DNA from 4 places in the Mesorhizobium sp. WSM4810 genome. Region 1 is predicted to be linked to each of the others. Evidence: predicted binding sites of a transcription regulator. Region 1 holds the regulator's gene; each other region holds the start of a gene.
What was found. Region 1 encodes PhoB, which activates phosphate uptake and scavenging genes when phosphate is short. Its sites were predicted from a motif close to TGTCATNNANCTGTCAT; they were not measured.

Region 1 (7,890 bases):
CCAATTGTTCGCCCGTCCAGGCAAATGCCGGCCGCAATTCGCGCAAGCTGCTGATTCCAGCGGCAAACCACGGCTGTACCGGCGAGACCCGCGGCCCTTCCTTTTGACAGGGCTGTGCGGCGGTTACCGGGCTGACATCAAACTGTCATGTGACTGTAATAATCGGGGGCTATGGCCTCAGCGGGCGCCGAAGGAATGGCGCCGAGAGACCATTTTTCCGAACAGGAGCAGGCCACATGAAGAAATTCCTCCTTACGGCGTCGGCCGCGGCGCTTGCGCTCGCCGCGTCGGCTGGTTATGCCGCCGCGCGCGACCAGATTCAAATCGTTGGTTCGTCCACAGTGTTCCCCTTCACGACGGCTGTCGCTGAAAAGCTCGGCCAGAGCGGAAAGATCAAGACCCCGGTTGTCGAGTCGACTGGCACCGGCGGCGGCATGAAGCTGTTTTGCCAGGGCGTCGGCGAAAATACCGCCGACTTCACCAATGCCTCGCGCGCCATCAAGGATAGCGAGCTTAAAACCTGCAAGGCAAACGGCGTGACGCCGGTCGAGATCAAGGTGGGCTTCGACGGCATCGTACTGGCCAACTCGAAGGCAGGGACTGTCGTCGATCTGACCAAGGAACAGGTTTTCAAGGCGCTCGCCAAGAACGTCGCTGTTGACGGCAAGGTCGTCCCCAACCCCTACAAGAACTGGTCGGATGTCGATGCATCGCTTCCCGCGACAAAGATCGAGGTGCTTGGCCCGCCGCCGACTTCCGGCACGCGCGATGCATTCGTCGAGCTCGTCATGGATGCGGCCTGCCAGGAAGAAGTGAAGGCGGCTAATGAAAAGGGCTGCGGCGAGATCCGCGAAGACGGCGCTTTTGTCGAGGCCGGCGAAAACGACAATCTGATCGTCCAGAAGCTGGAAGCCAACCCCAATGCCTTCGGCGTCTTTGGCTTCTCGTTCCTTGACCAGAACGCCGACAAGCTGCAGGGCCACAAGGTCGATGGCGTCGAGCCGACTTTCGAGAACATCGCATCCGGCGATTACGGCGTTTCCCGCTCGCTCTTTGTCTATGCCAAAAAAGAGCATGTCGGCGTCATCCCCGGCATGCAGGAGTTCATCGCCGAGTACACCTCGGAGGCTGCATGGGGTCCTGATGGTTATCTGGCCGACAAGGGCCTGATCCCGCTGCCGGACGCCGAGCGCGCCAAGTCGGCCGAAAACGCCAAGGCCCTGAAGGGCATGGGCTCCTGATGTTCGGGGGTCCGAGCGTACCGCTCTGACCCCTCATATCCTAAAGCACAAAGCGCGGGACCATAGGTCCCGTGCTTTGAGCCGGTGAATGACCGGCGGTCGAGGGGACGTCCCGAATCATGGTCGGTTATCTCGTTGTTCTTCTGGTGGTTCTGGCCGCTGCTGCCTATTGGCTCGGCCGGACCCGCGCCATTGCCAGCGTCAATGGCAACGTCGCGCGACTGCATTCGCTGCCTGGCCAGCATGGCATGTTTCTGGCGCTTTTTGCTGCCGGTCCCGCGCTGCTTGCGATCGTGTTGTGGTCGCTGGTGACGCCAGGAATTGAATCGTCGATCGTTACCGACCGCTTCTCCTCCGAGTTGTCGGGAATGGGCGTCCCGCAGGTCGAAGCTTTCATCCGCGACGCTCGCGCGATGGCCTTTGGCGGGCTTGTCGGCTTTGCCGATCCAACGAAAGAGGCGGCCGCCGCGCTCTACAAATCGGTCCATGCGACCAGCACCTGGATCATCTGGACCGTCGCGCTCGTGCTTTCCGCGTCCGGATTTTACTGGGCCTATTCACGCATCGCACAGGCCTACCGGGCGCGCCACGTGGTCGAGCGCGTTCTTCGCGCATTCTTGATCGCCTGTTCGGTGGTCGCGATCCTGACGACGATCGGCATCGTCCTGTCGCTGATCTTCGAGTCGCTGCGGTTCTTCCAACAGGTGCCGTTCTACAAGTTCCTGTTCGGCACGCATTGGTCGCCGCAGAGCGCCTTCACCGGCGCGGGAGCGGAGGCCGGGGCGGTCAACGAGAACATTTTTGGCATGGTGCCGCTCTTTGCCGGCACGTTGCTCATCACCTTCATCGCCATGCTGGTGGCTGCGCCTATCGGGCTGATGGCTGCGATCTACCTTTCGGATTACGCCTCCAAAAGCGTCCGCGCGGTCGCAAAGCCGGTTCTGGAAATCCTCGCCGGCATTCCGACCGTCGTCTACGGCTTCTTCGCCGCGCTGACGGTTGCGCCCTACTTCCGCGGTATCGGCGAAAGCCTGGGCCTCAACGTCGCGTCTGAATCCGCGCTCGCCGCAGGCGTGGTCATGGGTATCATGATCATTCCCTTCGTTTCCTCGCTTTCCGACGATGTGATCAACGCCGTTCCGCAATCCCTGAGAGACGGTTCCGCGGGCCTCGGCGCGACCAAGTCGGAAACCATCCGCAAGGTGGTCCTTCCCGCTGCCCTTCCGGGCATCGTTTCGGCAATGCTGCTTGCCGTCAGCCGCGCAATCGGCGAAACGATGATCGTAGTCATGGCGGCGGGGCTGGCGGCAAACCTCACGGCAAATCCGCTCGAAGCGGTCACCACCGTGACCGTGCAGATCGTGACACTGCTTGTGGGCGACCAGGAGTTCGACAGCGCCAAGACGCTTGCAGCCTTCGCACTCGGCCTGGTGCTGTTCTGCATCACGCTTACCCTCAACATCGTCGCTTTGCGCGTCGTCCAGAAATACCGAGAGCAATATGACTGATGCGATCTCGTCATTCGGCGCCGTCGGACGGCCGGTCAGCGTTCATACCGACGATGCCGCGAAGGCGCGGCTGAAGGGCCGCTACCGCACGGAAAAATGGTTCAAATGGCTCGGCGCCGCAGCTGTCGCGTTGGCCGGCTTGTTCCTTGTGCTGCTCCTGTCGACGATCGTCACGCAGGCGATTCCGGCGCTGCGGCAGAACTATGTGACGCTGCCGATCGATCTTTCAGCGGCCAAGGTCGACCCGGCGAAACTCGACGAAGTGAACTACGACGCCATCGCTCAGGAAGCGCTTACGGCAAAATTTCCGGATGTGAAGAGCCGCCAGGACAAGCGCCTGCTGCGCGGGCTGATTTCCACCGGCACAGGCGTGTTCCTGCGCAAGGATATTGCGGCTGATCCGGGGATGCTCGGAGGAACGGTGGACTATGCGGTTCCAGTTGACGATTTTGCCGACCTCTATCTCAAGGGTTTGCTTGCCGACGTCGGTTCGGACGAAGCGATTTCGACAAGCGTCACGCCTTCGGAAACCAGCGGCGACATCGATCTGACCTTCGGCGACGATGCCATGCTGGCGCTGGCGCGCGGCCATGGTGCGACCGAGGGCGAAAACGGCATGTTTACGCTGACGAGCGGCGCGTCGTCGCTGCTGGTCGCGTTCAATGGCGGCACGGTCAAGCTGACCTCGCTGTCGTCTGCGGCCAACGGCACGGTGATCGCAAAAGGCACGGTGATCGAGGCGCTGGACAGCACGGCGCCCGCCGCGAGCGGCCAGGCATTCCTGCGCGTCATCGAGACGCCGGAAGCATCGCGAAAGATTTCGGACAAGGTGATCGTCTGGCTCGACACGCTGAAGAGCGCCGGCCTGATCGAAAGCCGGTTCAACTCGATCTTCTTCTTCACCGGCGCAAGCCGCGAGCCGGAATTGGCTGGTGTCTGGGGCGCGGTCGTCGGATCGTTCCTGACCATGATCGTAACCCTCGCAATCGCCTTCCCGATCGGCGTTTCAGCGGCGATCTATCTTGAGGAATTTGCGCCCAAGAACCGGCTGACGACGATGATCGAAGTGAATATCAACAATCTGGCGGCGGTGCCTTCGATCGTCTTCGGCCTGCTTGGACTTGCCGTATTCCTGAATTTCTTCGGCATGCCGCGCTCAGCCCCGGTGGTCGGCGGCATGGTGCTGGCGCTGATGACCCTGCCGATCATCATTATCGCCTCGCGCGCTTCGCTGCGCGCCGTGCCGCCTTCGATCCGCGAGGCGGCGCTTGGCATCGGAGCGTCCAAGGTCCAGACCGTATTCCATCACGTCCTGCCACTGGCGATGCCGGGCATCATGACCGGCACCATCCTCGGAATGGCGCATGCGCTCGGCGAAACCGCGCCGTTGCTGATGATCGGCATGGTCGCCTTCATCGTCGACATTCCCGGCGGCTTCACCGATCCCGCGACGATCCTGCCGGTGCAGATTTTCATGTGGGCGGATTTCCCGGAAGCGGGGTTCCAGCAGAAGACTTCGGCGGCGATTTTGATTTTGCTGGTGTTTTTGGTCATCATGAACGCCATCGCGGTGATACTGCGCAGGCGCTTCGAGCGGCGCTGGTAAGGAGTAGAGGATATGAACATCATGACGGAAGCCGGCGTCGAGCAGAAACTGAGCAGCGCAACCAACGCCCCTTCGATCAAGATGAAGGGCGAAAAGGTCTCTGTTCACTACGGCGAGAAGCGAGCTCTGTTCGACGTCGATCTCGATGTCCGCGAGCATCAGGTGACGGCGTTGATCGGGCCATCGGGCTGCGGCAAGTCGACGTTCCTGCGTTGCCTGAACCGAATGAACGACACCATCGATATCGCGCGGGTGAGCGGCAAGATCACGCTCGACGGCGAGGACGTCTACGATCCGAAAATCGATGTCGTCGAGCTGCGAGCTCGCGTCGGCATGGTATTCCAGAAGCCGAATCCGTTTCCGAAGTCGATCTACGAAAACGTCGCCTACGGTCCGCGCATCCACGGCCTGGCCAGGAGCAAGGCCGAGTTGGACGGCATCGTCGAATCGAGCCTGAAGAAGGCCGGCCTGTTCAACGAGGTCAAGGATCGCCTGCTCGAGTCGGGTACCGGACTGTCCGGCGGACAGCAGCAGCGCCTGTGCATCGCGCGCGCCATCGCGGTGTCGCCGGAAGTGATCCTGATGGACGAGCCCTGTTCGGCGCTCGATCCGATCGCCACCGCCCGCGTCGAGGAACTGATCGACGAACTGCGCCAGAACTATACGATCGTCATCGTCACCCATTCGATGCAGCAGGCGGCGCGCGTGTCGCAACGCACGGCGATGTTCCATCTCGGCTATCTGGTCGAGGAGGGCGCGACCGACAAGATGTTCACCAACCCCGACGACAAGCGCACCCAGGACTACATCACCGGCCGGTTCGGCTGAGCGGTCCGGCGAATTTCGAACACGAGGACAGCACCATGGGTGAACACACCGTCGCATCTTTCGACGAGGAACTGGAGCACATCGACCGGCTGATCCGCGACATGGACGAGCTCGCCGCCGCAATGGTCGCGGCCTCGATCCGCGCGTTGCTTGCGTCGGACAATGCGATGGCGCAGCGCGTCGTCTCGGACGACGCCATCATGGATGCGCGGCAGCGCGAACTCGATGACAGCGCCATCACGCTGATCGCCAAGCGGCAGCCGATGGCGCAGGATCTGCGCGCCGTGGTTGGCGCAATCCGCATGGCGGGCGATCTCGAGCGCATCGGCGATCTGGCCAAGAACATAGCCAAGCGGGTCAGCGCAGTCGGGCAGAGCGCGACGCCGCGTAATCTGTCGCACGGTATCGACGCGATGGCGGACCTCGTTCTTGTGCAGCTGCGCGGCGTGGTCGAGCACTATGTGTCGCGCGATGCCGGCGCGTTGAAGGAACTGCGCGCCGACGACCAGAAGATCGACGTGAAATACACGGCGGTTTTTCGCGAGCTCCTGACCTACATGATGGAGGATCCGCGCAACATCACCGCCTGCACGCACCTTCTGTTCTGCGCCAAGAATCTCGAGCGTATCGGCGATCACGTCACCAACATCGCCGAAAACGCCTACTTTGTCGTGACCGGGCAGCAATTGCCGGCGGATCGCCCGAAGCTCGACGAAACGACGATGTCGGCGCCGGCGACATGACAGGAGTGACCGGCCGATGATCGCGCCGCGCATCATGGTGGTGGAGGATGAAGAGCCGCTGGGCGTCCTCCTCCGTTACAATCTTGAATCCGAAGGCTATCAGGTCGAGGTGGTGACGCGCGGCGACGAGGCCGAAATCCGGCTGCAGGAAAACGTGCCCGATCTTTTGGTGCTCGACTGGATGGTGCCGGCGGTTTCCGGCATCGAGCTTTGCCGGCGCCTTCGGGTGCGCCCCGAAACCGAGCGGCTGCCGATCATCATGCTGACCGCGCGCGGCGAGGAGAGCGACCGGGTGCGCGGCCTTTCGACCGGAGCCGACGACTATCTGGTCAAGCCGTTCTCGACACCGGAATTCATGGCCAGGGTCAAGGCGCTGCTGCGCCGCGCCAAGCCGGAAGTGCTGTCCAGCGTGCTCAAGGTCGGCGACATCATGCTCGATCGTGAATCGCACCGGGTCTATCGCAAGAAGAGCGAGATCCGGCTCGGGCCGACCGAATTCCGGCTGCTCGAATTCATGATGCGCCACCCGGGCCGGGTCTTCTCGCGCAGTCAGTTGCTCGACAATGTCTGGGGCGAGACGATCTACATCGACGAGCGCACGGTGGACGTCCATGTCGGCCGGTTGCGCAAGGCGGTCAACAATGGTCGCATGCCCGATGTCATCCGCACCATCCGCGGCGCCGGCTATGCGATCAGGGAAGACTAGCTAGGGATGTGCTGATATTCAGGTGATGCCGGCCTGCGAACGGCGGCTTCCTGCGCTTACCTACAGCGCCGCGCGCCCTGTTGGGCACGCAAAGGACGCTGTAGAACTTTGATTTTGCGCACGACCTTTCCGAAATCGATCTCGATTTCGGGGTCATGCGCGGGCTCACGTACCCAAAAGTACGCTCCGCTCCGGTTCTCGGAACCCACCATTCTCGACTCGGCCTGACCTGAATCTCAACACACCCCAAGTCGCGACCCGGGAATCCTTCAAGCCACGTTCTTTCCGACCGAGCCGGCTCGTGCCTGGATGCTCGGCGCGAAAATCTCCTGGTCGACGAAGCTTAGCGCCCGCATGGCGCAACCTTCGCGGATCAGCGGCAGCTCGTTCGGCTCGGTGTCGAAGGAAATCGAACCCGAATGCTGGCCGCCGGCGGTCTGGGCGATGGCCTCGCGCAGGGCCGGCTCGATCAGGTCGAAGGCGGCAGCGCTGGCGCCGACCATGGCCACCGGCGCCGGATCGATCAGCGCAAACAGGCTGCCGAGCCCGAAGCCGAGCGCCTCGCCGGCCTTGCGGTAGGCTTCGCGCTCCGGTCCGTCCATCTCGCGCGCCCGGGCCGCCAAGGCCCGCATGTCGGCGTCGCTGACATCGGCGACCGGCTCGGCGTTCTCGCTCAACAGCCTTGCGTTGCGCCAGATGGCGTAGTTGCCGGCATAAGCCTCGACGCAGCCGCGCCGCCCGCAGCGGCAAAGCGCGCCGCCCGGCCGATGGATCATGTGGCCGAATTCGCCGCCTGAGGAGTGGGTGCCGGTGAACAGCTCGCCCTTCAGCACCAGCCCCATACCGATGCCGTGCGAGAGCAGGATGGCGATGAAATCGTCGCGGTAGCGATCCGGGTGGCGCCAGCGCAGCGCCACGGCCATCATGTTGCAGTCGTTCTCCATGATGGCAGGGATGCCGAACTCGCGTTCCAGAATGTCGGCGAAGGCGATGTTCGTCTGCGGCGTGATCGGCGACCACAACATGGCGCGCGCGTGGGAATCGGTGATGCCCTGGATCGCCAGCGCGATGCGGGCGACGCTTTGGACATCGAGGTCGGGATCTTCGAGCCGGCGCCGGACGATGGCGACACATTCGTCGATCAGCGCGTCACGCGACATGGTCAGCGTGTCCAGCCGGCGCTGTTCCTCGGCGACCACTTGCCCGGCATAATTGATGACGGCGACCGACAGGAAATTCAGCGACAACACGACGGCCA
Region 2 (7,890 bases), on a different contig from region 1:
ATTGACCGCCACGCAGATGCTGGCGCCCAACGGCACCCGCACGCTGGCGATGGCGTTCTGGGCCCACAGCGGCGAGATCGACTATGCGTCCGCCGCACCTTACGCGCTCATCATGGTGGCGATGTCGCTGCCGCTGACCTGGCTGCTCTACGTCCAGTCGAAGCGGATGGCCGGGCGATGAGCTTCCTCGAACTCACCGATGTGCACAAGCACTACGGCCCGGTGGCCGCACTGGCCGGCGTCGACCTCAGCGTGGCCAGCGGCAGCCGCACGGCGATCGTCGGACCGTCAGGCTGCGGCAAGACGACCCTGCTGCGGTTGATCGCCGGCTTCGAAGCGCCGGACCAGGGTCGCATCGTGCTCGACGGCGAGGTGCTGGCCAATGGCGACGCCGCGGTGCCGGCATATCGGCGCGGCATCGGCGTGGTGGCGCAGGACGGCGCCCTGTTCCCGCATCTGAGCATCGCCGCCAATATCGGTTTCGGCATGCGGCATCACGAGGACAAGCGCAGCGAGCGTATCGCCGAGCTCGCCTATATCGTCGGGCTCGACAAGGCGATCCTGAAACGGCGGCCGCACGAGCTCTCAGGCGGCCAGCAGCAGCGTGTGGCGTTGGCCCGCGCCATGGCCATGAAGCCGCGGCTGATGCTGCTCGACGAGCCGTTCTCGGCGCTCGACACCGGCCTGCGCGCCTCGATGCGCAAGGCGGTGGCCGAGCTTCTGGAGACCGCCGGCATCACCACGATCCTGGTCACGCACGACCAGGCCGAGGCGCTGTCCTTTGCCAGCCAGGTCGCGGTGATGCGCGACGGCAAATTCTCGCAGGTCGGCACGCCGCGCGAGCTTTATCTCAAGCCGAAGGACCGGATGGTCGCCGAATTCCTCGGCGACGCCATCATCCTGCCGGCCAGGATCGCGGACGGCTTCGCCAGCTCGCCGCTCGGCCGCATCGCCGTCGACAGCACCGAGCGGCGCGATCTCGTCCGCATCATGCTGCGGCCGGAACAGGTGCTTTTGAAACGGACATCGCGCGAAGGCATGTCGGGCACGCCGGACATGCTGTTCGGCGAGGTCACGGAATCCGAATTCGCCGGCTCGATGTGCACCATCGCGGTGCGGCTCTTGAACAGTCCCGATCCGCCGGACGCAGCCGCGATCGGCAACACGCCACTGGTCCTGCGCAAGCCGGGCATGGACACACCGACGGTTGGCGAGATCGTCCGGCTGACGGTGTCGGGCAAGGCGCATGTGTTCGCCTGAACGGTCTTGCGTCTGGCGCGGTTCGCCGGTCAGGCCGACAGGCCAGCTTCAATCGACCCGCTTGCCGGCCTGATCGAACCAGTGCAGCTTTTCGGACTTGGCCACGACACGCAACTGGTCGCCGGGCTTTGCGGTGGCGCGCCCTGAGACGCGCACGATGATACGGCTGCCGGCTGCGGCGCAGTGAAGAAAGCTTTCGGCCCCGACCGGCTCGACCGCTTCGACTGCCGCCGGCAGGACGAGCGCACCGGGCAGCGCCTCCGCATTGAGGGTGACGTCGGCATCTTCAGGGCGAAACCCCAGCGTCACGGCTTGCGTTCCGGGAGCCGCAAAGCCGATCGCGGTGCCGTCAGCCAGTATCGGGCCTGAGGAACTTCCGGTCAGCGCCAGGAGGTTCATCGGCGGCGCGCCGATGAAGGAAGCGACGAAGATCGACGCCGGCTTTTCGTAGATGTCGAGCGGCGCGCCCGTTTGCTCGACCAGCCCGGCGTTCATGACAACAAGGATGTCGGCCAGCGTCATCGCCTCGAGCTGGTCGTGGGTGACATAGACCGAGGTGACGCCGAGCGTGCGCTGCAAGTTCTTGATCTCGACCCGCATCTGCCCGCGCAATTTGGCATCGAGATTGCTGAGCGGCTCGTCGAACAGGAAGACCTTCGGATTGCGCACGATGGCGCGGCCCATGGCGACACGCTGGCGTTGACCGCCGGAAAGCTCGCGAGGCCGCCGGTCGAGCAGCGCCGAAAGCTCCAGCACCTTGGCGGTCGAACGCACCCTGCTGTCGATCTCGTCCTTCGGCGTGCCGCGATTGCGCAGGCCATAGGCCATGTTGTCATAGACTTTCATATGCGGGTAAAGCGCGTAGTTCTGGAACACCATGGCGATGTCGCGCTCGGTCGGGCCGATGGCGTTGACCACTTTGCCGTCGATGGCGACCGTACCGGCGGAAATGGTCTCCAACCCGGCGATCATCCTCAGCAGCGTCGACTTGCCGCAGCCGGATGGGCCGACCAGCACGCAAAGCTCCTTGCCGGGAATGGCGATGGAGACCCCCTTCACGGCTTCGACGCCGCTGGGATAGACCTTCTTCACGTCCTTCAGATCGACGGTCGCCATCAGCTTCTCACTTTTCGGATTCGACCAGGCCGCGCACGAACCAGCGTTGCATCAGCACCACCACCAGGATCGGCGGCACGATGGCCAGCATCGCCGTGACCATGACCAGGTGCCATTCGGTATCGGCATCGGCAAAGGAAACCATCTTTCTCAACGCGATGACGATGGTGTTCATGTCGTTGCTGTTGGTGACCAGCAGCGGCCAAAGATACTGCGTCCAGCCGTAGATGAAGAGGATCACGAACAGCGCCGCGATATTGGTGCGCGACAATGGCAACAGGATATCGAAGAAGAAGCGCCATGGCCCGGCGCCGTCGACGCGCGCCGCCTCGACCAATTCGCCCGGTATGGTCATGAAGAACTGGCGGAACAGCAGCGTCGCGGTGGCCGAGGCGATCAGCGGGATAATCAGGCCGGCATAGGTGTCGATCATGCCGAGATCGACCATTACCTTGTAGGTCGGAAGGATGCGCACTTCCACCGGAAGCATCAAGGTGATGAAGATCAGCCAGAAGAAGGTCATGCGCAGGGGAAAGCGGAAGAACACGATCGCGTAGGCCGACAGGATCGAGATGCAGATCTTTCCCACCGCAACGCCGAGCGCCATGATCGTGGTGTTGAGGAGCAGTTGGCCGACGCTGACACCGCCGATGCGGCCAATGCCGCCGAACAGCGCCTCGCTGTAGTTGTTCCAGAGCTGGCCGCCGGGCAAGAGCGGCAGCGGCGGCCTGAGGATGGTTTGCAGCGTGTGCGTCGAGGCAACGAACGTGTAGTAGATCGGGAAAGCCACGATCAATATGCCGAGGATCAGCACGGCATGGGCGATGAAGGTGCGGAGCGGAGACTGGCCGATCATCGCTGCCCTCAGCCGTAATGGACTTTGCGTTCCACGTAGCGGAACTGGATAGCGGTGAGCGCAATGACGATTGCCATCAGGATGACCGACTGCGCCGCCGAGTCGCCCAGGATCAGATTGACGAAGCCGTCATTGTAGACCTTGTAGACCAGCGTCTCGGTCGCCTTGCCCGGCCCGCCGCCGGTGACGGCATGAACGATGCCGAACGTATCGAACAGGGCATAGACGGTGTTGACGACCAGCAGGAAAAAGGTGGTCGGCGCGAGCAGCGGGAAGACGATGGTCCAGAAGCGCTTGGTCTCGCCGGCGCCGTCCATGGCCGCCGCCTCGATTAGCGTTTTCGGCACTGCCTGCAGACCGGCGACGAAGAACAGGAAATTGTAACTGATCTGCTTCCAGGCAGCCGCCGACACCAGCAGGATCATGGCGTGGGTGCCGTTGAGCAGCGGGTCCCAGGCGATGCCGAGGCTTCGCAGCAAATAGGCCAACGAGCCGATTGAAGGATTGAACAGAAAAAGCCACAGCATGCCGGCAATCGCCGGCGCCACGGCATAGGGCCAAATCAACAGGGTGCGGTAGAGGCCTTTGCCGCGCACCGCCTTCTCGGCCATGACCGCAAGCAGCAGGGCCACGCACATCGCGACGATCGCGGTCGCAAGCGAGAACACCACGGTGACCTTGATCGAATTGAGGTAGGCAGGATCGGCCAGCACCTTGCGGAAATTGGCAAACCAGACAAACCTGGTCCTCAGCCCGAACGGATCCTGTCTGAGCATCGACTGGTAAAGCGCCTGACCGGCCGGCCAGTAGAAGAAAACCAGTGTTATGGCGAGTTGTGGCGCCACCAGCAGGTAGGGCAGGATCTTGTTGGGAAAGACGACGCGGGGAGACAGGCTGATTTCCTTCGCTATCTCGGGGACGCCCACGCGAACTCGCGTGGGCGATATTCAAACCGACACCAACCGAGATAATCTCGTCAGTTCTCCAGCGCTTCCTTGATTGCGGCGTTGCCGCGCGTAACCGCGTTGTCAAGCGCCTGCTGAGCGGTTTGCTGGCCGGCCAGCATCTTCTCGAACTCCTCGTTCTGGATATCGCGCACCTGCGGCAGGTTCGGCAGGCGCACGCCCTTCGAGTTGTCGGTCGGCGCCTTGCCAGTCATTTGCAGGATGGGTGTCTCACGGCCGGGGTTCTTGTCATAGAAGCCCGATTTCTTGGTCGCCTCGTAGGCAGCAAGCGTCACCGGCAGGTATCCTGACTTCTGGTGCAGATATTCCTGCACATCGGTCTTGGACAGGTAGGCGAAGAACGCCGCGACACCCTTGTATTGCTCGTCCGACTTGGCGCCGAACACCCACAGGCTGGCGCCGCCCGGCGTGGTGTTCTGCGGTGCGCCCTTGGCGTCGCTGTCGTAGGGAAGCTGGCCGATGCCGTAGTTCATGCCGGACTTGACGATGTCGCCGAGGCCGCCCGACGATTCGGTGAAGATGCCGCATTCGCCGGCGAGGAAGATCTGCTTGGCTTCGGAGGTGCGCCCGCCATATTTGAAGGTGCCGTCCTTGGCGAGATCCGCGAGCGCCTGGAAGTGGTTGACAAAAATCGGCGCGTTGATCTTGAGTTCGACATCGCCGCCGGCCAGGCCGTTCTGCTGGGTCGCCCACGACACATCATTCCACGCCGCGAAATTCTCCAGATGGATCCAGGTCAGCCAGGTCGAGGTATAGCCACAAGGGGCGGCGCCGCTCGTCTTGATCTTCTTGGCGGCTTCCCACACCTCGTTCCAGGTCTTGGGCGGATTGTTCACGTCGAGGGCGGCCTTCTGGAAGATATCCTTGTTGTAGTAAAGGATCGGCGAGGAGGAGTTGTAGGGGAAGGACAGCATGGTGCCGTCCGGCTTCGAATAATAGCCGACGATACCGGGCAGATACTGGCTCTTGTCGAAGGTCATCCCGGCACCGGTCATCACCTCGGCCACCGGCTTGATCGCGCCCTCGGCCGCCATCATCACGCCGGTGCCGACGTCGAACACCTGGAGGATATCGGGCGCCTGGCCGGCGCGGAAGGCGGCGATGCCGGCATTCAGCGTCTCCGGATAGGTGCCCTTGAACACCGGAACCAGTTCATAGTCGCTCTGGCTGGCGTTGAAATCCTTGGAGATCTTGCCGACGACCTCGGCGTTGGCGCCGGTCATGGCGTGCCACCAGCTGATCTGCGTGACGGCGAAGGCGGATGTGGTGGAAAGCAGGGTCAAGGTGGCGGCGACACCGGCCGCGAAGCCGAAGAACTTCATGTTTCATCTCCCGTTTGTCATTGGCGAAAGGGGCACTCTCGCAATGCCAATATGTGCCGCCCGTGACAATTGGACAACGGTTTTGTTGCAGGCCGATGAACTTGATTTCCACTTAAAGTGGCGTGCGCTTCGAGATGAGAGCCGATGGAAAGCAATTGAAAAGCCGGCTTACCAATCGAACAACGACGACGACCGGCAATCGTCGGCGCCTCCTAAAGAGCGCACTTTGCGCGACATGCATTAGTCCGACTTGCCGAGCGCCGTCTCGACCAGCCGCTTGGCGTCGGGGCTCGACCATTCTGCCGGGCCGTTCATGTGGGCAATCAGGCAGCCTTCACCGTCGATCAGCATGGTGACCGGCAGGCCGAGCGCCAGGCCGCGTGTCTTGAGATCGTTGAACAGCGCCATCGTCGAATCGCGGTAGTAGCCGAGCGCCTCGACGCCGGTCTCCTCGAGGAACTTCTTCGGCTTGCTGTCGTCGCCGGCATCGACATTGACCGCGACGACCTCGAAGGCATCGCTGCCCATTTCGTTCTGCAGCGCGTCGAGCGCCGGCATTTCGGCGCGGCAGGGCGCGCACCATGTCGCCCACAGATTGAGCAGCACCGTCTTGCCGGCATGGTCGGCGAGCGTCATCGGCTTGCCGTCGGGGCTGTTGAAGGCAAGGCCCTTCAGCGATTGCGGCGGATCGGCCGGCAAAAGTGCTGCAACCTGGCCGGTGGCAGCCGCCGCGACCGTCTTGGCGCGGTCGGCCTTGGCGGCGCAGGCGACATCGTCCTTGCTGTCGCCAACCGCGACTTGAGCGGGGGCGTTGTTGCCAGAACCGCTTTCGCTGACATATACCGCGACCGCGCCGGCCAGCACGCCTGCCACCAAAGCGGCGAGGATGAGGCGCGGGGCCGGGAAAAATCGATTGCCGTCTGCCATTTTTTAAAACTGCTCCGGAGCACGGGTTATAGCGATGAGCGACAAGAAGGCCAGCAACCAGATGTGGGGCGGACGTTTTGCCTCGGGTCCGGCCGCGATCATGGAAGCGATCAACGCGTCGATCTCGTTCGACCGCAAACTCTACGCGCAGGACATCAGAGGCTCGATCGCCCACAGCGAGATGCTGGCGCAAACCGGCATTATTTCGGCGGCCGACCAAGAAAAAATCGCTCACGGGCTGAACACGATCCTGGCAGAGATCGAAGCCGGCACGTTCGAGTTCTCGACCAGGCTGGAAGACATCCACATGAATGTCGAGGCCCGCCTTGCCGAGCTGATCGGCCCGGCTGCCGGCCGCCTGCATACCGCCCGTTCGCGCAACGACCAGGTGGCGGTCGATCTCAGGCTATGGGTCAAGGACGAGTGCTTTCGCGTCGCCGAGGCGCTGAAGGGTCTGATCACGGCGTTCCTGGAGCGGGCCGAGGAGCATGCGGCAACGGTGATGCCGGGCTTCACCCACATGCAGGCGGCTCAGCCGGTAACCTTCGGCCATCACTGCATGGCCTATGTCGAGATGTTCTCGCGCGACCTGTCGCGTGTTCGCGACGCTATCGAACGGATGGACGAAAGCCCGCTCGGTGCGGCCGCGCTTGCCGGCACCAGCTTTCCGATCGACCGGCACCAGACGGCCAGGGCGCTCGGCTTCCGTGAGCCGATGCGCAATTCCCTAGACAGCGTTTCGGACCGCGATTTCGCGCTCGAGTTTTTGGGGCTGGCGGCGATCTGCGCGACGCATCTGTCGCGGCTGGCCGAAGAAATCATCATCTGGTCGACGCCGCAATTCGGCTTCGTCAGGCTGTCGGACTCATTCTCCACCGGCTCCTCGATCATGCCGCAGAAGAAGAACCCCGACGCCGCCGAGCTGGTGCGCGGCAAGACCGGCCGCGTCACCGGCCATCTGGTCGGCCTGCTGACTGTCATGAAGGGCATGCCGCTGACCTACGGCAAGGACATGCAGGAAGACAAGGAATCCGTGTTCGACGTCGCCGAGACGCTCGACCTGATGCTGGCGGCGATGACCGGCATGGTGCGCGACATGACGGTGAATGCCGCCGCCATGAAGAAGGCCGCCGGGTCAGGCTATGCGACCGCGACCGATCTCGCCGACTGGCTGGTGCGCAGCCTCGGTCTGCCGTTCCGCGAGGCGCACCACGTCACCGGCCGCGCCGTGGCGCTGGCCGAAGCAAGGAAGATCGGGCTCGACAGGCTGCCGCTGGAAGACTTGCAGTCCATTCACCCCGGCATCACGGCGGACGTGTTTTCGGTGCTCGCCGTGCAGAATTCGGTAAAGAGCCGCACGAGCTTCGGCGGCACCGCGCCGTCGGAAGTGAGGAAGCAGATCCGCTACTGGAAAAAGCACATCGGCAGGGCGTGATTGCCGGGG
Region 3 (7,890 bases), on a different contig from region 1:
TCGGCATGTCGCGCTATTCGATGTTCACGGAACGCCGGCTCGACACCGGCCACAAGCGCTAAGAACAAAAAAGGGAACCTTCCATGACAATAGAAAATGCAGTCAGTGCGGAAGAGATCAAGGTCAATGCCGCCAAGATGCAGGTTTCCACCACCGATGTCGCCATCGACATCATCGCCATGCACAAATGGTACGGCGAATTCCATGTGCTGAAGGACATCAACCTGAAGGTGATGCGCGGCGAGCGCATCGTCATTTGCGGCCCTTCGGGCTCGGGCAAATCGACGATGATCCGCTGCATCAACCGGCTGGAAGAGCACCAGAAGGGCAAGATCATCGTCGACGGCAAGGAATTGACCAACGATCTCAAGAAGATCGACGAGGTGCGCCGCGAGGTCGGCATGGTGTTCCAGCACTTCAACCTGTTCCCGCATTTGACCATCCTGGAAAACTGCACGCTGGCGCCGATCTGGGTGCGCAAGACGCCGAAGAAGCAGGCCGAGGAAATCGCCATGCACTTCCTCACGCGTGTCAAGATTCCGGAACAGGCCAACAAATATCCCGGTCAGCTTTCCGGCGGCCAGCAGCAGCGCGTCGCCATCGCCCGCTCGTTGTGCATGAATCCGCGCATCATGCTGTTCGACGAGCCGACCTCGGCGCTTGATCCCGAAATGATCAAGGAAGTGCTGGAGACGATGGTTGGCCTCGCCGAAGAGGGCATGACCATGCTCTGCGTCACCCACGAGATGGGCTTTGCACGCAAGGTCGCCAACCGGGTTATCTTCATGGACCAGGGCCAGATCGTCGAGCAGAACACGCCAGCCGAGTTCTTCGACAATCCGCGCCACGAGCGCACAAAACTGTTCCTGTCGCAAATCCTGCACTGATTGCTCTCACGCGAATCAAAAGAGCCCGGCCGAAACCCTGCCGGGCTCTTTTGCGTCTGAGCCGTCAGCAGGCGATTGCGCCCCGATTGCGAGGCCGTCCCTCATGAAAAAGCCGTCCCTCGTGAAAAAGCTTGGGCGTTTTCTCGCCATTCTGGTGGTGGCAATCGTGCTTGCCGTGGTTCTGGGCACATTCATTCCACGGCCGCTCTTGCCGGCGGCCGCCGCCGATCCCGCCGCCACCAGGCACGTCCTGGTGCTGAAAAATCCGATCCACACAGATATCGCCATCCCGGTCGATGACGACGTGCGCAAGCGCTTCCATTTCCTGGTCGGTGGCGGCCTTCCGGCCGACATGGCTGGGGTCCGCTACATCGTCTTCGGCTGGGGAGGCCGCGCCTTCTATCTGGAGACGCCGACCTGGTCGGAACTGAAGGCGGCGCCGGTGATGAAGGCGCTGACATTGGACGCATCGGTGATGCATGTCGATGTCGCCGGCAACATTGTCGAGCCGCACCCCGACGTCGCCGGCTTCGACATCAGCGAGCAGCGTTTTGCAGCGCTGCTCGACTTCATCGCGGCGAGTTTCCAGCAAGGGCCGAACGGTCCGATCCTGATCGAGAATGCCGCTTATTCCAAGTTCGACCGCTTCTACGAAGCCAACGGCCATTTCAATGCGCTGGTTGGCTGCAACACCTGGACAGCGGCGGCTCTGCGTATCGCCGGCCTGCGGACAGGCTGGTGGAATCCACTGCCGGCCTCACTCGACCTGTCGATGCGGATTTATAATTGATGCTCCGGGTAATCAGCGCCTCATCCGGCGCGCCCTCTCTGTCCTGCCGGACATCTCTCCCACAAGGAGGCCCAAGGAGGGAGATATTCAGTTTCGGCGCCGCGCTTCATCCTGCAACGTTGGAGATTGGCAAAAGCCGAGGTGACGGCCGATCTCCCCCCAAGTGGGGGAGATGCCAAGTTTTTGGCAAAGAGGGCAGGACAGAAGGGGGCGCTGTCCTGCCAACCGGTCGAGCTTTCATTGCCGATCGCCATCCGGCGGCCGCCAGCCATAGAGCCAGTCGAGATCGGCCGCGAGCTTTTCCGGCGAGCGCCACTTCAGGAACAGGTTGCGCGCGACGGCCACCGGCCCCGCTGCATGCCAGGCGAGCCGGTTGACGGCACCGCGGCGGGCGACCTTGGCGACACGCGGCCGCCGCATCTTCTCCCAGGCGGCAAGCGCGCCCCAGGGATCGGCGGGTGAGGCGGCGACAAAGCCGGCAAGGGTTGCGGCATCCTCGATCGCCATCGCCGCCCCCTGCGCCGCGAACGGCGTCATCGCATGCGCCGCATCGCCGATCAGCGCGATGCCGGCGGGCGTCGTCCATGGCTGTGCCTGGTCTACCGTATGGATCGGCCACGCAGCCCACGGGCCGGCATCCTCGGCAAGCCGGGCCAGTGCTGCCGCCGTGCCACGCATGGCGCCGAGGAGGATATTGGGGTCGGCGTGGCCCGACCAGCGCTCGGCCATGATCTCGCCCCTGGTGAAGGCAGCCAGGTTGAACGCCGTGCCGTTGCTGACCGGATAGGCGACGAGGTGGAAGCCGGGATGCAGGAAGGTGGTCACGCAATTGGCGGCGCCGACCGCCGCAAGGGCTTCTCCTGCGACACTGTCTGCACTGATCGTAGCGCGCCAGGCAAGCTCGCCCGAAAACCGGCTTTTGGCCGCAAACCCGCCAAAAGCCCGGATCGCCGACCAGACGCCGTCGGCGCCGATCAGCAGAAAGCCGCCGGCTTCGACTGTCTTGCCGGCAATCTCGACTGTTGCCGTGGCATGGCGCGGTCCTGTGGCGATGCCGCCGACGCGCGCGCCAGTGACGAGACTGATGTCCGGCCGTTCGGCAAGGCGCGCCTTCAGTGCATCTTGCAGGTCAGCCCGATGAGCGACGAGATAAGGCGCCTGCCAGCGCCTTTCGGCCGCTTCGCCAAGCGGCACCCGCGCCAGCTCACGCAGCGTGGCGGCGTCCTTGAGCACGACCGCCTCCGGCCGCACCGCCGCCGGCAACAGCCGGTCGAGCACGCCGAGCTGGCGAAGGATGCGCGTCGCGTTGGGTGAGAGCTGGATGCCGGCACCGGCCGCTTCGAGGCGCGGCGCCTGTTCGAACAGCCGCACCAGATAGCCGCGCTCGGAAAACGCCAGTGCCGCGGTCAGTCCGGCGACGCCGGCTCCGGCGATAACGACCTGCCGGGACCGGGTGTCGTCCATCGGATGGCGTGCGCGTCAGGCGGCCTGGTGGATATAGAGGCATCCGGCAGGCTGTGTTTCCGTCGCCTTCAGCTTTGGCGAATAGCGAAAAAGCGTGGAGCAATAGGGGCAGACCTTTTCATTGTCGTCGCCCATGTCGAGAAACACATGCGGATGGTCGAAGGGCGGGTTAGCGCCGGTGCACATGAATTCCTTGACGCCGATGTCGATTGCCGGATAGCCCGCATCGTTCTGGAAATGGGGAATGGAACCGCCTGCCATCGTCGTCTCCTATATTTGCCGCATGACCCCGGATCATGTGCAAAATCATAATTCCACCGCGTCCTTTGCGCGTCCAAAGGACGCGCCGCGCTGTACGTGGATTGCATCTGGATCATAAGCAGTCTCTTTGCAAGATCGATGAAATCAAACTGTCGTAAAAGCCTGTCACAGGATAAGCTAAGCCGGTTAAGGCATGGCCCCGAAACCGAATTCGGTTTTGCTGGGGATCATGCGTAGCTTAAGTGGTGGGAGCGTCCTTTTGCGCGTCCGCAACGACGCGCGACGCTGTGGCCAGCGGGTGCGAAACGAGCAGGAACCATGAACGAACTAAAGCCGGTGCAGAGCGAATTCACCACTGTCGAGGTGGCGAGCCCAGAGGGCGGCAATCCGGACCGCTTCGTCAACCGCGAGTTTTCCTGGCTGCAATTCAACCGCCGCGTCCTCGAAGAATCGCTGAACGCCAACCATCCGCTGCTCGAGCGGGTCCGCTTCCTGTCGATTTCGGCCGCCAATCTCGACGAGTTCTTCATGGTCCGTGTCGCCGGCCTCGCCGGCCAGGTTCGCGAAGGCATCACGCTGAAGAGCGCGGACGGCCGCACCCCCGAACAACAGCTGGAACAATTGCTGCGCGAGGTCGAGCGCCTGCAGGAGGACCAGCAGAACAGCCTATCCGCTCTGATACTGCTGCTCGACAAGGAAGGCATCGAGAGCATCAGCCGCGATGGGCTGACCAAGGACGAGAAGACCTGGCTCGAGGATCATTTCCAGGAGCAGGTGTTTCCGGTGCTCACACCGCTGTCGATCGACCCGGCGCATCCGTTCCCGTTCATTCCCAATCTCGGCTTCTCGATGGCGCTGCAACTGCGCCAACGCAGGAATGGCGAGGAGATGAGCGCGCTGTTGCGTCTGCCGGTGGCGCTGAAGCGCTTCATCCGCTTGCCTGACCGCAAGCATCATGTCCGCTTCATTCCGCTGGAAGAAGCGGTCGGCCTCTATATCGGCAAGCTGTTCCCCGGCTACGAGGTCAAGGGCTCCGGTACGTTCCGCATCATCCGCGACAGTGACATCGAGGTCGAGGAGGAGTCCGAGGATCTCGTGCGCCTGTTCGAGACGGCGCTGAAACGGCGTCGTCGCGGCTCGGTCATCCGCATCGAATTCGACAAGCTGATGCCGGCCGAACTGCGCGAGTTCGTCGCCGGCGAGCTTGGCGTCTCGTCGAGCCGGATCAGCGTGCTCACCGGTCCGCTGGCGCTCAGCCAGATTTCCGAGATCGTCGCCATCGCCCGCGACGATCTCAAATTCAAGCCTTACAATCCGCGCTTTCCCGAACGCATCCGCGAGCACGGCGGCGACTGTTTCGCCGCCATCCGCGAGAAGGACATCATCGTTCATCACCCCTACGAATCCTTCGACGTGGTGGTGCAGTTCCTGCGCCAGGCGATGGCCGATCCGGAAGTGGTGGCGATCAAGCAGACGCTCTATCGCACCTCGAACGACAGCCCGATCGTGCGCGCTTTGGTCGACGCGGCGGAGGCCGGCAAGTCGGTGACCGCGCTGGTCGAGCTCAAGGCGCGTTTCGACGAGGAAGCCAACATCCGCTGGGCGCGCGACCTCGAGCGCGCCGGCGTTCAGGTCGTGTTCGGCTTCCTCGAACTGAAGACCCACGCGAAAATGTCGCTGGTGGTGCGGCGCGAGGACGGCAAGCTGCGCAACTATGTGCATCTCGGCACCGGCAACTACCATCCGGTCACCGCGCGCATCTACACCGACTTGTCCTTCTTCACCACCGCTCCGACAATCGCCCGCGATGTCGCTCAGCTGTTCAATTTTATCACCGGCTACGCCGAGCCGGCCGAGGAGATGCGGCTGGCCATCTCGCCGTTCACGCTGCGCAAGCGCATCCTCAAGCACATTTCGGACGAGATTGGCCATGCGCTGGAGGGCAGGCCGGCCCGCATCTGGATGAAGATGAATTCGCTGGTCGACCCGATCATCATCGACGCGCTCTATGACGCCAGCCGCGCCGGCGTCGAGATCGATCTCGTCGTGCGCGGCATCTGCTGCCTGAGGCCCCAAGTGCCGGGCCTGTCGGAAAACATAAGGGTCAAGTCGATCGTCGGCCGCTTCCTCGAACACAGCCGAATCTATTGTTTCGGCAACGGCCATGGACTGCCGTCGGACGGGGCGATCGTCTACATCTCATCGGCCGATTTGATGCCGCGCAATCTCGACCGCCGCGTCGAAACCATGGTGCCGATCACCAATCCAACGGTGCATGAACAAGTCCTCGGTCAGATCATGCTGGGCAACATCATGGACAACCAGCAAAGTTTCGACGTATTGGCTGACGGAACCTCCCGGCGCGCCACGCTCGAGGAGGGCGAGGAACCGTTCAACGCGCAGGAATATTTCATGACCAATCCGAGCCTCTCCGGACGCGGCGATGCGCTGAAATCGCATGCGCCCAAGCGCATCGCGCAGTTCAAGCGCCGCAAGAAAAACGCCGCAGCGACCGGCTGATGATTTCAACGTCCCAGGGCCGGCTTCAGGACCGCCGACCGCTGTCCATCATCGACATCGGGTCGAACTCGATCCGGCTTGTCGTCTATGAGGGGCTGGCGCGCTCGCCAACCACGCTGTTCAACGAAAAGATGCTGGCCGGCCTCGGTCGCGGCATCGTCTCGACCGGAAAGCTCGATCCCGAGGCGGTGACCCGTTCGATGGAGGAGTTTCGGCGTTTCCGTGCGCTGTCCGAGCAGGCCGGCGCCGAGCATATGTATGTGCTGGCGACCGCCGCCGCCCGCGAGGCGGTCAACGGCCCCGATTTCATCCACCGCGCCGAAGATGTGCTCAAGACCGAGGTCCAGGTCCTGAGCGGGCGCCAGGAAGCCCACTATTCCGCGCTTGGCGTCATTTCCGGCTTCCACCCGGCCAACGGCATCGCCGGCGACCTCGGCGGCGGCAGCCTCGAACTGGTCGACGTCGATGGCGAGGCAATCGGCGACGGCATCACGCTGCCGCTGGGCGGCCTGCGCCTGCAGGACATGGCCAAGAACTCGCTGGCCCAGGCGGCAAAGATAGCGCGCGACGAGCTCGCGAAGGCAAAGCTGCTGAAAGGCGGGCAGGGCAGGCCGTTCTATGCGGTCGGCGGCACCTGGCGAAACCTCGCCCGGCTGTACATGGAAATGACCAGCTATCCGCTGAGTGTCATGCATCATTACGAGATCGGCATCGACAGCGCTGCGAACTTCCTCAAGCAAGTCGCCAAGGGCGAGATCGAGAAGATAAGGGGTATCGAAGGCGTCTCGAAGAACCGCCGCTCGCTGCTGCCTTATGGCGCCATCGTGCTGCAGGAGATCATGGCGGCGATGCAGCCGTCCAGGATCATCGTCTCGGCACTTGGCGTGCGCGAGGGCTTTCTCTATTCGCTGCTCGATAAAGCCGAGCAGAAGGCGGATCCGCTGATCTCGGCCTCGGAAGAACTCGCCCGGCTGCGTTCGCGCTCGGTCACCCACGCGCATGAGCTTGTCGAGTGGACGGGCAAGACCTTCGCCGCCTTCGGCATCGAAGAGACGGTCGACGAGGCGCGCTACCGCCAGGCCGCCTGCCTGCTTGCCGACATCGGCTGGCGCGCGCATCCCGAATACCGGGGCAAGCAATCGCTCAACATCATTGCCCACGCCTCCTTCATCGGTGTCGACCATCCCGGCCGCGCCTTCCTGGCGCTGGCCAACGCCTACCGTCATGAGGGCATCTTCAACGAATCGATTGCGCCGGAAATCAAGGCGCTGGCGACGCCGCGCTATATCGAGCGCGCCCGTGTGCTGGCCGCGGTGATGCGCGTCGTCTACCTGCTGACGGCGGCAATGCCTGGGGTCATGCCGCGGCTGAAATGGGAGAGGCGCGGCAATGGCGTGCTGGCGCTGGTGCTGCCGGCGTCGCTGGCCGATCTTTACGGCGAGCGGCCGGCCGGACGACTGGCGCAACTGGCGAGGGTCACCAATCGCCGGCTGGTGCTTGCGGTCGAGGGCGGCCCCACTATGCCAGCCAAGTAATCTGGGTCAGTCAAGTATTCGGCTCAATCCGGCAGCTTGTGTCGGTCAAGTCGTTTCAGCGCCGATCCGAAGCATCCGTCCGTCGATCGAGTAGGCGCCGGCGCCTGCCATTGCCAGCGCCAGAAAACCGCCCGATAGCGCGATGTCCTTCATCAGCATCTGCGAATGCATGAAGGTCAGCGTCGGATCGTCGCCGCCCTGGCCATAGTGGCCGATGAAGCCTGCCGCGATGCAGAAAGCGGCAAGCAGGAGCGCCACGATCGGCGTCTTGAGGCCGACGAGGATGAGCAGTCCGGCGATCATTTCGAACAGGCCCGTCGCCCAGGCTGCGAGTGTCGGCAGCGGCAGGCCAAGGCCGGAAAAATACCCCGATGTGCCGGCAATGTCGGTAAGCGCGTGAAAGCCGGACGGAACGAATAGAGCGGCGAGCAGC
Region 4 (7,890 bases), on a different contig from region 1:
CGCCGGAATGAGGCGGTCACCGATCCGGTTTCGGCCATGGCGGCATCGATGCCGGCGAAGCGAGCCGCGTCGAACCAGCCGGTCGCACGCGAGACCGGTTGCCCATCGGCTTCGCCGCGTGTCTCGAGGCGTATGACAGTCGAACCCCTGGCAAGCCCCAGCCCTTCGGCGACGCGCCGGCTGGCCGGCTCGACCGCCGATTCGAGCAGCACGCTGCGGCGCTCCGACGCCTGCCCTTGCAAGCCCTCCGAAAAACGGGTGCGGGCGCCGATCGGATAGGACAGGCGCTTGCGCGACAGCACGAAGGTGCCGCGCCCCTGTTCGGCCCTGAGCACGCCATCCTGCACCAGTGCGGCGATGGCGCTGCGCACCGTATGGCGGTTGACGCCATAGCGCTGGGCCAGTGCAACTTCCGGTGGCAATGCAGCATTCTCGGCAAAGTCGCCGACGGCGATCGACTGCAGGATCTGGTCGGCGATCTGCCGCCACAGCGAGACGCCGCTGCGCCGCTCCAAGCTGCTGGCCATCTGCTGACCGATCATTTCTTTGCCCCGATCTTTTCGCGCTGTCATCCGTCCGTCATGGACACGCTTTAGAAAATAGATATAATTTGTATAATTGTCCATATCAATGGACGAATTTTCGATGCAAGGGAATGTCAACCATGCGAGGACAGGAAGCGCGCGATCAGCAGCTTGAGCGCAAGGCCGTCATGGCGACGTTGGCGCAATCGACCGGCGACGATATCGTCCGCCTCTGGAACGAAGCCGGCCTGCCTTCGGAAGCAGAACTCCTGCGCGGCCCTGAAACCGGCCTGGTCACCGTGCGTGGCCGCATCGGCGGCGGCGGCGCACCATTCAACGTCGGCGAGGCGACGGTCACCCGCGCGACTGTGCGGCTTGCCTCGGGAGAAGTCGGCCACTGCTATGCGCTCGGCCGTGACAAGCAGAAAGCAAAACTGGCGGCGATCGCCGACGCGCTCTGGCAGGATCCCACCCGCCGCAACGAGGTCGAGAGCAAACTCATTGCGCCGCTGCAGGCCGCACTGGCCAGCCGACGTGAGCGGCGGCGCGCCGAGACGGCGGCAACGAAGGTCGATTTCTTCACCATGGTACGCGGAGAAGACTGATGGACATCGCAACGCAAGCGATCGAGGGCGGCTTTGCCAATCCGGTGTTCGACGCCCAGACAGTGTTCCGCGCCGTGATGGACGCAATGGCGCGGCCGGGCACCCTGCAGCCTCTGCCGGTCTTTGCCCGCCCACCGGCGCCGCTGTCGGCCACCGCGGGCGCCATCGCGCTGGCGCTGTGCGACAACGACACGCCGCTCTGGCTCGACCTCGTTCTGCAGGCCCCAGCAGCGATGAAATCCTGGCTCGGCTTCCACACCGGCGCGCCACTGGCCCACACGCCAGCCGATGCGCATTTCGCGCTGATCGCCACGCCGGCCGAGATGATGGCGCTCGACGGCTTTTCACAAGGCACCCAGGACTATCCCGACCGCTCGACGACGCTGATCCTGCAGGTCAGCGATCTCGTCTCAGGCGCGCCGCTGCTGCTCGAAGGTCCTGGCATCGAAACAACCGCGACAATCGCGCCGGCGCAGATGCCGCGCCACTTCGTCGAACAATGGAAGCAGAACAATCAGCGTTTCCCCCGTGGTGTCGACCTTATCCTCGCCACCCCGGAAGGCGTTGCCTGCCTGCCGCGTACGACGCGCATCAAGACGATGGAGGCGTGATATGTATGTCGCGGTAAAAGGCGGTGAAGCGGCCATTGCCAACGCCCACGCCCTGCTCGCCGACCGCCGCCGCGGCGACCGTTCCGTGCCGGCGCTTCGCCTCGACCAGATCGTCGAGCAGCTGGCGCTCGGCGTCGACCGGGTGATGAGCGAAGGTTCGCTCTACGACCGTGAATTGGCGGCGCTGGCCATCGTTCAGGCGCGCGGCGACATGATCGAGGCGATCTTCCTGGTTCGCGCCTATCGCACCACGCTGCCGCGCTTCGGCTACACCAGGGCGATCGACACCGGGGCGATGCTGGTCGAGCGGCGCGTGTCGGCGACCTACAAGGATCTTCCCGGCGGCCAGCTGCTCGGCCCGACCTTCGACTACACGCACAGGTTGCTCGACCCCGAACTCGCCGCGGGCGGCGACGTCGCCGAGCCGCTGCAGCGTGCCAGCGACGCGGACGCCATGCCGCGCGTCTCCGCCATCCTCGCCCGCGAAGGCCTGATCGAGCCCGATGGCGACATGCCGCAGGACCATATCCCGGGCGACATCACCCGCGAGCCGCTGGAGTTCCCGATGGCGCGCGACATCCGCCTGCAGGCGCTGTCACGCGGCGACGAGGGTTTTTTGCTGGCGCTCGGCTACTCCACCCAGCGCGGCTATGCCCGCAACCATCCGTTCGTCGGTGAGGTTCGCATCGGCGAGGTCGAGCTGGAACTCGACGTGCCGGAGCTGCCATTCGCCGTACCGCTCGGTTCTGTGCGTGTCACCGAGTGCCAGATGGTCAACCAGTTCAAGGGCTCGGCCAAGGCGCCGCCGCAATTCACCCGCGGCTACGGCCTCGTCTTCGGCCAGAGCGAGCGCAAGGCGATGGCCATGGCGCTCTGCGACCGCGCGCTTCGTGCAACCGAATTCGGCGAAGATGTCGTCGCCGCTGCCCAGGACGAGGAATTCGTCATCTCGCATTCCGACAATGTCCAGGCGACCGGCTTCGTCGAGCACCTCAAGCTGCCGCACTATGTCGACTTCCAGGCCGAGCTCGACCTGGTGCGCCGCATGCGCGCCGAGCACGACGCCCGCGAGAACGGCGGCAAGATGGAAGAAAAAAGGGAGGCCGCGGAATGACCGCACAACCGACCGACATCGCCACCTACAACTTCGCCTATCTCGACGAGCAGACCAAGCGGATGATCCGCCGCGCGATCCTCAAGGGTATCGCCATTCCCGGCTATCAGGTGCCGTTCGCCTCGCGCGAGATGCCGATGCCTTATGGCTGGGGCACCGGCGGCGTTCAGGTCACCGCCTCGATCATCGGCCCGGACGATGTGCTGAAGGTCATCGACCAAGGCGCCGACGATACCACCAATGCGGTCTCGATTCGCGCCTTCTTCAAGAAGGTCGCCAATGTCGCCGTCACCACCGACACGGCGAAGGCGACCATCATCCAGACCCGCCACCGCATCCCCGAGCACCCGCTGACCGCAGGCCAGGTGCTGGTCTATCAGGTGCCGATTCCCGAGCCGCTGCGCTTCCTCGAGCCGCGCGAGACGGAAACGCGGAAAATGCATGCGCTGGAGGAATATGGACTCATGCATGTAAAACTCTACGAAGACATCGCCAGACACGGTCGCATCGCCACCACCTACGCCTATCCGGTCAAGGTCGAGGGTCGCTATGTGATGGACCCGTCGCCGACGCCGAAGTTCGATAACCCGAAAATGCACCGTTCGCCGGCTCTGCAACTGTTCGGCGCCGGCCGCGAAAAGCGCATCTATGCGCTGCCGCCTTTCACCGACGTGATCAGCCTCGACTTCGAGGACCATCCGTTCGAGGTGCAGACCTTCGACCAACCCTGCGCACTGTGCGCGGCCGAAAACGTCTATCTCGACGAGGTCATCCTCGACGACCATGGCGGCCACATGTTCGTCTGCTCCGATACCGACCATTGCGAGAAGCGGCGCGAGCAAGGCCATCGCGGCCACCTTGCGCCCGAGACGATGGAGCCGGCGCAATGACCGACGAACCGCTGCTGCGCGTTTCCGCGCTGTCCAAGTTCTACGGCTCGCGCATTGGTTGCGAGAACGTCAGCTTCGACCTGTGGCCGGGCGAGGTGCTGGCAGTGGTCGGCGAATCCGGATCCGGCAAGACGACGCTGCTCAACTGCCTGTCGACCAGATTGCTGCCGAGTTCCGGCACCGCCAGCTACCGCATGCGCGACGGCCAGCTCCGCGAGCTTTACCGCATGAGCGAGGCCGAGCGCCGCTTCCTGATGCGCACCGACTGGGGTTTTGTCCATCAGAACCCCGCCGACGGGCTGCGCATGACGGTGTCGGCCGGCGCCAATGTCGGCGAGCGGCTGATGGCGGTCGGCGACCGCCACTATGGCAATATCCGCGCCACCGCCGTCGACTGGCTGTCGCGCGTGGAGATCGACGGGGACCGTATCGACGACGAACCGCGCGCCTTTTCCGGCGGCATGCGCCAGCGCCTGCAGATCGCCCGCAACCTCGTCACCGGGCCGCGGCTGGTGTTCATGGACGAGCCGACCGGCGGCCTCGACGTTTCGGTGCAGGCGCGCCTGCTCGACCTGTTGCGCGGCCTGGTCACCGATCTCGGCCTGGCGGCGATCGTCGTCACCCACGACCTTGCGGTGGCGCGTCTGCTGTCGCAACGCATGATGGTGATGAAGGACGGCCGCGTCGTCGAAAGCGGCCTCACCGACCGCGTGCTTGACGATCCCCGCGCGCCCTACACCCAGCTTCTCGTTTCTTCGATATTGCAGGTGTGAAGATGATTGTTCCGGGTGCTGGCCCGCAAACGAACGACGATCGGAGAATTTTCTGATGGCAACCCCGCTCGTCGTCTCCGATGTCGCCAAGAGCTTCACCATGCATCTGCGCGACGGCATCAAACTGCCGGTCGTCGCCGGCGTGTCGTTCTCGATCAGGAGCGGCGAATGTGCCGTGCTCGGCGGCCCCTCCGGCGCCGGCAAGAGCTCGATCCTGAAGATGCTCTACGGCAACTATGCCGTCGACGCAGGCCAGATCATCGTCCAGCACGAGGACGGGCTCATCGATCTGGCGACGGCCAGCCCACTCACCGTGCTTGCCGTGCGCCGCCTCACGATCGGCTATGTCAGCCAGTTCCTGCGCACAGTGCCGCGCGTCTCGGCGCTGGATGTCGTCGCCGAACCGCTGGTCGAGCGCGGCGAGGACCGTGAGGTTGCGTGCAACAAGGCGCGCGCCTTGCTGGCGCAGCTCAACCTGCCGGAAAAACTCTGGGCATTGCCGCCGGCGACCTTTTCCGGCGGCGAGCAGCAGCGCGTCAACATCGCACGCGGCTTCATCACCGAGCACCCGATCCTGCTGCTCGACGAGCCGACGGCTTCGCTCGACGCCAGCAACCGCGACGTGGTGATTGCGCTGATCGCGGCCAAGAAGGCGGCCGGCGTCGCCCTGCTTGGCATTTTCCACGACCACGACGTGCGCGAGGCGGTGGCCGACCGCGTCATCGACGTGACCGCTTTTGCCGCCGGGAAAATCGCCGCATGACCAGAAAACTGTCGGAAACGCCGCTTGTCCACGAGACGGCGGAAGTCGACAACTCGACGCTCGGCCGCTGGACCGAGATCGCCGAACGCTGCCGGCTTTCGGAAAGTACGCTCGGCGACTATTCCTACATGATGCAGGACTGCAGCGCCTGGTGCGCGACGATCGGCAAATTCGCCAACATCGCCGCCAGTGTGCGCATCAACGCCACCAACCATCCGACCTGGCGGCCGACGCTACACCATTTCACCTATCGCGCCTCTGACTATTGGGACGACGCCGAGCACGAGAGCGAATTCTTTGCCCAGCGCCGCGCCAAACGGGTCACCATCGGCCACGACACCTGGCTTGGCCACGGCTCGACCATCCTGCCCGGCGTCAGCGTCGGCGACGGTGCGGCGGTCGGCGCCGGCGCCGTGGTGTCGAAGGACTTCGCGCCCTACACCATCGTCGGCGGCGTGCCGGCCAAACCGATCCGCGAACGCTTCGACCGCCGCACGGCGGAACGCTATCGGGCACTTGCCTGGTGGGATTGGGACCACGCCCGCCTGCGCGCCGCGCTCGACGATTTTCGCGCGCTTTCGGCGGAAGCATTTCTGGAAAAATACGGCGGCTAGTGAATGGTGAATAGTGAATGGCGGCAGGGAAGCCGTTCTTGTCACCATTCACCATTCACCATTCACCATTCACCATTCACCATTCACCATTCACCATTCACCATTCACTTGATCGAACCGGGTCCGCCGGCTCGCCCCCTTCCAGGCTGTGGACGGTAACAAAACTGACATCAATCCGACACCGCGGTTTCACGCGGCTGCGCTAGCCAAGGCTAACAGACCTTCGAAACGCGACTGGACTGGAACTTGCCTATGTCAGCAACCTCAGCCACGCTCGAAATCCGCGGCGTCACCCGTCGGTTTGGCAGGAACACCGCCGTCAGCAACGTCGACATCTCGATCCCGCACGGCCAGATGGTCGGCATCATCGGCCGCTCGGGCGCCGGCAAGTCGACGCTTTTGCGCATGATCAACCGCCTCATCGATCCGAGCCAGGGCTCGATTTTCTTTGACGGCGCCGAAGTCTCCAGCCTGCGCGGCTCGCTGCTCAGGCGCTGGCAGCGCGACTGCGCCATGATCTTTCAGCAATTCAACCTGGTGCCGCGCCTTGACGTGCTGACCAATGTGCTGCTCGGCCGGCTCAATCACCGCTCGACAATTGTCAATCTGCTCGGTGTCTTCTCCCGTGAGGAACGGGCCGAGGCAATCGCGGCGCTCGAACGCCTCGACATCGCCCGCACGGCGCTGCAGCCAGCCGGCACCTTGTCCGGCGGCCAGCAGCAGCGCGTCGCGATTGCCCGCGCCATGATGCAGCAGCCGAAAGTCATCCTCGCCGACGAGCCGATCGCCTCGCTCGATCCGCTCAATGCCAAGGTGGTGATGGATTCGCTGCAGGACATCAATCTGCGCGAGGGCCTTACCGTCGTCACCAATCTGCACACGCTGGATACTGCGCGCACGTATTGCAACCGCATAATCGGCATGGCCGCCGGCAAGGTGGTGTTCGACGGTCCGCCCGAAGAGCTCAATCGCGAGGCCGTGCGCATGGTCTATGGCGCCGACAGCAAAGGCGGCGAAATCTCCGAGGCGATCACCTCGACCAGCGTCGCCGTCAAGCAAAAAATCGCCGCATCCGCCGGACCGCTCGAGCCGGCATTTCCTGGCTATTAGCTCCAAGATCCCGGCGAGTGGATATCGGTATACGAGTATACGAAAGCAGACGACGAAAGAGCGCCTGGACCGCCAGTCCGCATCAAGGCCGGGCGTAAAAAAGGCGCTGTCAAGATTCGAACGCTTCCGGCGCGACGCCGGAACCAACAGGAGAGACGCGAAATGTTTAGAAAAATACTTTTCGGTGCCGTTTCCATCCTCGCCATGGCGATGGGCGCGGTCCAGGCACAGGACCTGAAGGAATTCCGCGTCGGCATTCTGGGCGGCGAGAACGAGGCCGACCGTCTGCGCAACTACCAGTGCTTCGCCGACCACATCAAGGAAGTCCTTGGCGTCGAGAAAGTTTCCTTGTTCCCGGCCGCCGACTATGACGGCGTCATTCAGGGCCTGCTCGGCGGCACGCTCGACTTTGCCGAGCTCGGCGCTTCCGCTTACGCCAAAGTCTATCTCGAAAACAAGGACGCGGTTCAACCGGTCCTGACCACGATCCAGACCGACGGTTCGACCGGCTACCGTGCGGTCATGGTCGCCCGAGCTGATTCCGGCATCAAGACGCTCGCCGACATGAAGGGCAAGAAACTCGGTTTCGCCGATCCCGATTCGACTTCTGGTTACCTGATCCCGGTCACGTCACTGCCCAAGGACATCGGCATGGATGTGAAGAGCTACTTCGCGTCGACCGGTTTCGGCGGCGGCCATGAACAGCTTGTCCTTGAAGTCCTGAAGGGCACGTTCGATGCCGGCACCACCTGGGCCTCCGGCGTCGGCGACTTCAACGACGGCTACAGCTCGGGCAATCTGCGCAAGATGGTCGACAAGGGCGTCCTCAAGATGGATGACCTCGTCGAACTGTGGCAGTCGCCCCTGATCCCGAACGGCCCGCTGG

Region 2: ugpB (sn-glycerol-3-phosphate ABC transporter substrate-binding protein UgpB) is a predicted target of PhoB. The motif match lies at 5,582-5,598, and genes of this name have one in related genera.
Region 3: AC0L3O_RS32300 (RNA degradosome polyphosphate kinase) is a predicted target of PhoB. The motif match lies at 3,542-3,558, and genes of this name have one in related genera.
Region 4: phnC (phosphonate ABC transporter ATP-binding protein) is a predicted target of PhoB. The motif match lies at 6,060-6,076, and genes of this name have one in related genera.

The regions. Positions count from the first base shown of each region.
Region 1 covers NZ_JBVVQV010000005.1:352,710-360,599, forward strand. The annotation lists gene AC0L3O_RS10855 (PstS family phosphate ABC transporter substrate-binding protein) at 237-1,241, shown strand; gene pstC (phosphate ABC transporter permease subunit PstC) at 1,361-2,749, shown strand; gene pstA (phosphate ABC transporter permease PstA) at 2,742-4,355, shown strand; gene pstB (phosphate ABC transporter ATP-binding protein PstB) at 4,368-5,183, shown strand; gene phoU (phosphate signaling complex protein PhoU) at 5,219-5,926, shown strand; gene phoB (phosphate regulon transcriptional regulator PhoB) at 5,943-6,632, shown strand; gene AC0L3O_RS10885 (ROK family protein) at 6,902-7,890, opposite strand, start outside.
Region 2 covers NZ_JBVVQV010000030.1:47,559-55,448, reverse strand. The annotation lists gene AC0L3O_RS29980 (ABC transporter permease) at 1-181, shown strand, start outside; gene AC0L3O_RS29975 (ABC transporter ATP-binding protein) at 178-1,260, shown strand; gene ugpC (sn-glycerol-3-phosphate ABC transporter ATP-binding protein UgpC) at 1,309-2,376, opposite strand; gene ugpE (sn-glycerol-3-phosphate ABC transporter permease UgpE) at 2,384-3,232, opposite strand; gene ugpA (sn-glycerol-3-phosphate ABC transporter permease UgpA) at 3,241-4,125, opposite strand; gene ugpB (sn-glycerol-3-phosphate ABC transporter substrate-binding protein UgpB) at 4,209-5,519, opposite strand; gene tlpA (thiol:disulfide interchange protein TlpA) at 5,760-6,446, opposite strand; gene argH (argininosuccinate lyase) at 6,481-7,881, shown strand.
Region 3 covers NZ_JBVVQV010000039.1:14,430-22,319, reverse strand. The annotation lists gene AC0L3O_RS32325 (amino acid ABC transporter permease) at 1-62, shown strand, start outside; gene AC0L3O_RS32320 (amino acid ABC transporter ATP-binding protein) at 84-887, shown strand; gene AC0L3O_RS32315 (TIGR02117 family protein) at 991-1,677, shown strand; gene AC0L3O_RS32310 (FAD-dependent monooxygenase) at 1,915-3,141, opposite strand; gene AC0L3O_RS32305 (zinc-finger domain-containing protein) at 3,157-3,402, opposite strand; gene AC0L3O_RS32300 (RNA degradosome polyphosphate kinase) at 3,721-5,922, shown strand; gene ppx (exopolyphosphatase) at 5,922-7,457, shown strand; gene AC0L3O_RS32290 (DoxX family protein) at 7,503-7,890, opposite strand, start outside.
Region 4 covers NZ_JBVVQV010000008.1:179,411-187,300, forward strand. The annotation lists gene phnF (phosphonate metabolism transcriptional regulator PhnF) at 1-542, opposite strand, end outside; gene phnG (phosphonate C-P lyase system protein PhnG) at 665-1,129, shown strand; gene phnH (phosphonate C-P lyase system protein PhnH) at 1,129-1,740, shown strand; gene AC0L3O_RS14850 (carbon-phosphorus lyase complex subunit) at 1,742-2,854, shown strand; gene AC0L3O_RS14855 (alpha-D-ribose 1-methylphosphonate 5-phosphate C-P-lyase PhnJ) at 2,851-3,744, shown strand; gene phnK (phosphonate C-P lyase system protein PhnK) at 3,741-4,517, shown strand; gene phnL (phosphonate C-P lyase system protein PhnL) at 4,573-5,280, shown strand; gene AC0L3O_RS14870 (DapH/DapD/GlmU-related protein) at 5,277-5,894, shown strand; gene phnC (phosphonate ABC transporter ATP-binding protein) at 6,147-7,004, shown strand; gene phnD (phosphonate ABC transporter substrate-binding protein) at 7,167-7,890, shown strand, end outside.